Regions from separate parts of the Cupriavidus sp. 22TCCZM04-2 genome, predicted to be linked through region 1. Evidence: predicted binding sites of a transcription regulator. Region 1 holds the regulator's gene; the other holds the start of a gene.
The links. The regulator LexA, encoded in region 1, represses DNA repair genes until DNA is damaged. The targets are predictions, from matches to a motif close to ACTGTATNNNNATACAGT.
Positions count from the first base shown of each region.

Region 1 (3,404 bases):
GGATTGGTCTGCTGGCCCACATTCTGGGCCGCTCCGTTGCGGTCTGGCTGACCTTTTCGATGATCTTCACGCCATCCCTCGGGCTGATCGCAATGGCTATCCTGGGTAAGAAGGCAACGACACAGCAGCTGCCGGTCTGAAGAGTGCGGCCGCCGGCTCGGCACGACCCTGTTCCGCCCCCGCCGAGCGGGAAGCAACTGGCTTCGGATGGTCAGGACCTTCATGCTACGATGCCCCGGACACCGGGAGGCTGCCATGGAATATCGATACAAGAGCCGGGAAATCTCGATTCAGCCAATCAAGGCGCCCGACGGTCAATGGGACTGGTCGTTTGTCATCCGTGGACACGGACATCGACATAACGCCGGCGCGCTCGCGGCAACGGAAGACAGTGCCATCGAGGCGGCCTACGCGGCTGCGAGGCATGAGATCGACCATATCTCCGGCGACGCCAACGACTAGCCGCCGTCAGGGCGGCATTACCGCTGCATTTCACTCCGGCCGGCCCCGCCCATCGGCAAGCCTCAGGCCAGGAGCTTGGTCGGCTCGGCCAGTTCCAGCATCCGGCAGATCGCCGCCATGCTGCCAACCATGGTACGGCGCTGCGCGCCCTGATAGATGCGAACCCCCTTCGATTGCCGGAACGGCACGGGCTTGACGGGCTGGCGTGCGGCGATGTGGTTGGTTTGCGGCATGGCTACACCTCTCGATTGGCAAAAGCGGGGTCAACACCCGTCAGGCGGGCGGCGTCGGCACTGCAAGGAGGAGGGCGGCGGCCAGCGCGCGGCTGGCCGCGCTGGTCAGAAGCCCGAGGAGCGGATCAGCCCGACGGCAATGCCTTCGAGCGAGAACTCTTCGCGTCCGGGCCCGACCATGATGTTCGGGAAGTCGGGGTTTTCCGCGATCAGCTCGATGGCGCCGTCACGGCGCTGCAGGCGCTTGACGGTGACGTCGTCGCCCAGGCGCGCCACGACGATCTTGCCGTTGGGCGCCTCGCTGGCCTTGCGCACGGCCAGCAGGTCGCCGTCGAGGATGCCGGCGTCGCGCATGCTCAGGCCGCGCACGCGCAGCAGGTAGTCGGGGCGTTCGTCGAAGACCGAGGCATCGACCTGGTACTGCCGGTCGATATGCTCGGCGGCCAGGATCGGGCTGCCGGCGGCCACGCGGCCCACCAGCGGCAGCGTCAGCTGCATGACCCCGGACATCGGCAGGGAAAACTGGTCGGGGGTTTCCGAATCGCTGCGCGCCACCTTCAGGCGGATGCCGCGCGACGCGCCCGGCGTCAGTTCGATCACGCCCTTGCGCGCCAGCGCTCGCAGATGTTCTTCCGCGGCATTGGGCGATGAGAAGCCAAACTCCGCGGCGATCTCGGCGCGCGTGGGCGGGAAACCCGTGCCGCGGATCGTATTGCGGATCAGGTCGAAAATTTGCTGCTGCCGGGGTGTCAGGGTCGCCATGGAAGCGTTCCGATAAGTGCCCCGGTGCTATTTGTCCGCCAGCCGGGTGAGCACTGTATGTTTAAACAGTATGCTGTGATTTTATACAGTATCGGCGCAAGCGCAAGCAGAATTTCAGAAGCGTCTGCTCGACATCCGGTTTGCCCGCATGCCGCAGGTACAATCGCCGGACTTCAGCTCCCTGTATCCCCCCACCATGTCCCAGCTTCCCCGCATCGTGGTTCTGGCCACTGGCGGCACCATTGCCGGCGCCTCGACCAATCCGGCCAGCAGCGCGCGCTACCAGGCCGCGACGGTGCCCGTGTCGACGTTGCTGGCGGCCGTGCCGGCGTTGCAGTCTATGGCGCGGATTGAAGCCGAGCAGGTGGCGCAGATCGATAGCAAGGACATGGTGTTCTCGCTTTGGCCGACGCTGGCCGCGCGTATTCAGCATTGGTCGGCCGAGCCGGACGTGGCCGGCATCGTCATTACACATGGCACGGACACGCTCGAAGAGACTGCGATGTTCCTGCACTTGACCCAGGCCTGTCCGGTGCCCGTGGTACTGACCGCCGCAATGCGTCCGTCGACGTCGTTGTCGGCGGACGGTCCGCTCAATCTGCTAGATGCGGTGCGCGTCGCCGGCCATCCGGCTGCGCGCGGCAAGGGGGTCCTGGTGGTGCTGAACCAGCAGATCCATGCGGCGCGCGACGTGACCAAGGCGCATACCTCGGCGGTGGATGCCTTTGCGTCGCCGCAGGGCGGTCCGCTGGGTTTCGTGCAGGACGAGCTGGTGCGGCTGCCGCGCACGCCCACGCAGTCCGTTGCGGCGGTCTTTCCCGTGCCGGCCCGGTGGCCCGAGGTCGAGATCGTCGCGAGCTATACGCAGCCGGGGCGCATCGCGGTGGACGCAATGGTGGCTGCCGGCGTACGCGGCCTGGTCGTTGCGGCGGCGGGCAACGGTTCGGTGCATGAGACGCTGATCGCGGCGCTCAGGGACGCCGCCGCGGCCGGTGTTGCCGTGGTGCGGAGTTCGCGGACCGGGGCCGGTCATGTGTCGATTCCGCCAGTTACGGACCCCGATGCCGGCCTGTTTGTCTCCGCCGCGGACCTGAACCCCTATAAGGCAAGGGTGCTGTTGCTGGTGGCGCTTGCGCAAGAACCGGGGCTGGCGGCGGCGCCGGACCGGCTCCAGGCGCTGTTCGCCTCGGCGTGATTGCGGTTGCGTGATTGTCAATAGCCGGGCTATACTTTAAGGCTATTCAACCTTGCCGCACCGGACGTGACGCCCGGGTGGCTTATCCAAAAGGAGCGTCAATGCGTCATTACGAAATCGTATTCATCGTCCACCCGGACCAGAGCGAGCAAGTGCCGGCCATGATCGAGCGTTACAAGTCGCTCGTGACGTCGCAAGGCGGCCAGATTCACCGCGTGGAAGACTGGGGCCGTCGCCAGATGGCTTACATGATCCAGAAGCTGGCAAAGGCTCACTACGTTTGCGTCAACATCGAGTGCGGCAAGGATACCCTGGTCGAGCTGGAACACGCCTTCAAGTTCAATGACGCCGTGCTGCGCCATCTGATCGTGCAGACCAAGAAGGCCGAAACCGCTCCTTCGCCGATGATGAAGGAAGTGCAGCGCGAAGAAGCCCGCAAGGCCGCGCAAACGACCACCGAAGGCCAGGCTGCCTGAATGCGGATTGCGGTGCCTGTCGTGGCTGGCAAGCCTGATCACGACAGCGTGGGCAACACACTGCAAGGGGCGACGCGTTGAATCAGCTTCGGCTAGCCGCCACCCTGGCGGAACGCGATGCCCTCAGGTACACCCCGGCCGGCGTGCCCGTCGTGAACTGCATCTTGCAGTACAGCGGCGCGGCAATCGAGGCGGAAACGCCGAGGCAGGTCGAGTTTGCCATTGCAGCGATGGGGATCGGGCCAGTTGGCCAGCGTTTGGAGCGGTTGCCGCTCG
Region 1 is NZ_JBYOJS010000009.1:227,360-230,763, reverse strand. Features, by position in the region: gene AC3FKG_RS15975 (hypothetical protein) at 1-140, shown strand, start outside; gene AC3FKG_RS15970 (hypothetical protein) at 256-462, shown strand; gene AC3FKG_RS15965 (hypothetical protein) at 525-695, opposite strand; gene lexA (transcriptional repressor LexA) at 801-1,457, opposite strand; gene AC3FKG_RS15955 (asparaginase) at 1,654-2,652, shown strand; gene rpsF (30S ribosomal protein S6) at 2,754-3,128, shown strand; gene priB (primosomal replication protein N) at 3,206-3,404, shown strand, end outside.

Region 2 (3,404 bases), on a different contig from region 1:
TACCTGGAAAGCCTGGCCGATCCCGAGGTGCTGGCCGAAGCCGCGCGCGTGGCGCGGGCCCGCAACGTGCCCATCGTGGCGGTCAAGGCCGGCCGCTCGCGGGACGGCCAGCGCGCCGCGGCGTCGCACACGGGCGCCATCGCCAACGAAGACCGCGCGGTCGACGCCTTCCTGGACCGCCACGGCATCTGGCGCGTGAATGATGCGCACGCACTGGCGCGCTGCGCGCCGCTGTACCTGCGTGGCTGGGATACCGGCGGGCAACGGCTGGTGGTGGTGAGCAACTCGGGCGCGAGCTGCGTCATGGCCGCCGACGCGGCACAGACTTTCGGACTGACGCTCGCGCCGCTGTCCGAGGCCACGCGGGCCGCGCTCGCCCAACGCCTGCCCGGCTTTGCCACGACCACAAACCCGGTCGATGTCACTGCGGCGCTGCTCTCCAACAGCGCACTGTTCGGCGAAGTGCTGCCCGTGGTGGCAAGCGATCCAGCTGCCGACCTGTTCCTGCTCGACATTCCCGTCTCCGGCATGGGCTACGATGTGCCGCGCTTTGCACGCGACGCCGCCGCGTTTGCCGACACCGCCGGCAAGCCCATCGCAGTCGCGGTCTGGCAGCAGCCCGTGGCCGATGTCTTCCGCGAAGCCGGCTTGCCGACCTACGCCAACACCACCGAAGCGCTAGCCGCCTTCTCGCAACTGGTATCGCACCAGCAGCGCCTGCGCCAGATCGCCGCCGAGGGCGAGCCCCGGCTGCCGGCGGTTCCCGCGCGGCAGGCAAGCGCCGGAGCCGGCGGGACGCTGAGCGAGGCCGGCAGCCTCGCCCGGCTGGCAGCCGCCGGCATGCCGGTGGTCGAACACTACGTCTGCCACGACGTGGATGCCGCGGTCGCGGCCTGGCAACGCATCGGCGGCCCGGTGGCGGTCAAGGCCAGTTCCCCGCAGGTGCCGCACAAGAGCGAGCACGGGCTGGTGGCCCTGCACTGCAACGACCCGGAATCGGTGGCCAGCGCCTTCACGGCCCAGACTCGCACGCTGCAGGCCATGGGCGCCACCTGCGAGGGCGTGGTGGTCGCGCGCATGTCGCGCGGCCAGCGCGAATGCATGATCGGCGCGCACTGGGACCCGGTATTCGGCGCGGTGCTGGTGGTGGGCGACGGCGGCAAGTACGTCGAGGTGCTGCGCGACACCGCCGTGCTGCTCGCGCCCTGCCAGCAGGCGGACGTGGCCCGGGCGCTGGCTACGCTGCGCACCGCGCCGCTGCTGCACGGCGTGCGCGGCGAACCGGCGGTGGATATCGCCGCGCTGTGCCGGTTGGCAGTGCAGGTCGGAGAGCTGGTTCAAAAGGCTGGCGGCGCGATCCGGTCGGTTGACCTCAATCCGGTGATGGTGAACGCCGATGGCGTGGTGGTCGTGGACGCGTTGATCGAGGTGGAACCCTCCGCACTTTAAGGATCTGTGGATCCGGCGTTCCCAGGCGGCATCCGAACATTCTCCTTGCCTCCATCGGATTACTGTATATATTTACAGTACCTGTATGGATGAACAGTATGAGGAGGCCCCATGGAACATCTGATCCGCGTCCAGAACGACTATGACCGTCAAGTGCTGGCGTGGCTGCGCGCGCGCATCGGCGATGCCGCGCTCCAGTCCGCGGCGGGCCGGCTGGCAGGCGCCCGCAAGCCTTATCTGTCCACCATCTGCCGCAGCCTCGGCATCCGGCCGCCCTCGCGCCGGGAGTTCGCCCAGGAAGCGGCGCGCACGCACCGCGCGGTCGGCGACCAGTACCTGGCGCGCATTCGCGCCATCCTTGCGGCACCGGCTGGCGCCGCCCGCTGATCCGGCTGTTTGTGGTGGCTCTGCAGTGACTATGATCAATCACGACGCTGCATGCGGCGCGGGCCGCGCAGCCGGGCCATGGCAACCCACCGGACAAGAACATGAGCAAGATCGGCTTTATCGGCCTGGGCGTGATGGGCACTCCCATGGCGCAGCACCTGCTGCAAGGCAGCCACACCGTGTTCGCGCACAGCCGCAGCGGCGTGCCGCAGGCGCTGCAGGATGCGGGCATGCACGCCTGCGCCAATGGCACCGACGTCGCGCGCCAGTCTGAAGTCGTGATCCTGATGCTGCCCGACACGCCCGACGTGGAACGCGTGCTGTTCGGGCAGAACGGCGTGGCTGCCGGCCTGTCCCGCGGTGCGACGGTGGTCGACATGAGTTCGATCTCGCCCATTGCCACGCGCGAATTTGCGAGGAAGGTCGAAGCGCTCGGCGCCGACTATGTCGATGCTCCGGTATCGGGCGGCGAGGTGGGCGCGCGTGCCGCCACGCTGTCGATCATGGCGGGCGGGCGGCAGCACGCCTTCGACCGCGTGCTGCCGCTGCTGCAGCTTATGGGCAAGAACATCACGCGGGTTGGCGAGGCGGGCGACGGCCAGGTAGCGAAGGTTGCGAACCAGGTCATCGTCGCGCTGACTATCGAGGCTGTCAGCGAAGCGCTCGTGCTGGCAGCGCGCGCCGGCGCCGACCCGGCGCGCGTGCGTGAAGCGCTGATGGGCGGCTTCGCCAGTTCGCGCATCCTGGAAGTCCACGGCGAACGCATGCTGCAGCGCAAGTTCGAGCCGGGCTTCCGCATCGCCTTGCACCAGAAGGACCTGGCGCTTGCGCTGTCCACGGCGCGCACGCTGGGCGTCGGGCTGCCGTCCACGGCCTCTTGCCAGCAGCTGTTCAATGTCTGCGTCGGCATGGGCGGCGCGGGCTGGGACCATGCCGCGCTGGTGCGGGCGATCGAACACCTCGCCTCGTTCTCGCTGGACGACGCGCATGCAGGCTAAGCCGGTCGCCGCGGCGCCCGCCATGCCGCAGGGCCGCGTCGCCCTGCTGACGGCCGTGACCATGCTGGCTTTTGCCGGCAATTCGATCCTGTGCCGGCTGGCGCTCAAGGGCACGGCCATCGACGCGGCCAGCTTCACGCTGGTCCGGGTCGTCAGCGCAGCGGCAGCGTTGTGGCTGATCCTGCTATTCCGCCATGGCCCGGGCCGGCTGTCCGGCGGCGGCAACTGGCCATCGGCGCTGGCGCTGTTCGCCTACGCGGCGGCATTCTCTTACGCGTACCTGCACCTTTCCGCGGGGACTGGCGCCTTGCTGCTGTTCGGGGCCGTGCAGGCGACCATGACCGGCTACGGGCTCTATGTCGGCGAACGGCTGCGCGCGGGGCAATGGCTGGGACTGGCCCTGGCGCTGGGGGGGTTGGCATGGCTGGTGCTGCCAGGGCTGGCCGCACCGCCGCCGGGCTCTTCGCTGCTGATGATCGTGGCCGGCATCGCCTGGGGCATCTATTCGCTGCGCGGGCGCGGCGCGGCGGATGCCATTGCCACCACCGCCGGCAATTTCGTGCGCGCCGT
Region 2 is NZ_JBYOJS010000017.1:35,328-38,731, reverse strand. Features, by position in the region: gene AC3FKG_RS22445 (acetate--CoA ligase family protein) at 1-1,449, shown strand, start outside; gene AC3FKG_RS22440 (CppA family protein) at 1,561-1,836, shown strand; gene AC3FKG_RS22435 (2-hydroxy-3-oxopropionate reductase) at 1,938-2,834, shown strand; gene AC3FKG_RS22430 (EamA family transporter) at 2,857-3,404, shown strand, end outside.
Region 2: AC3FKG_RS22440 (CppA family protein) is a predicted target of LexA. The motif match lies at 1,511-1,528, and genes of this name have one in related genera.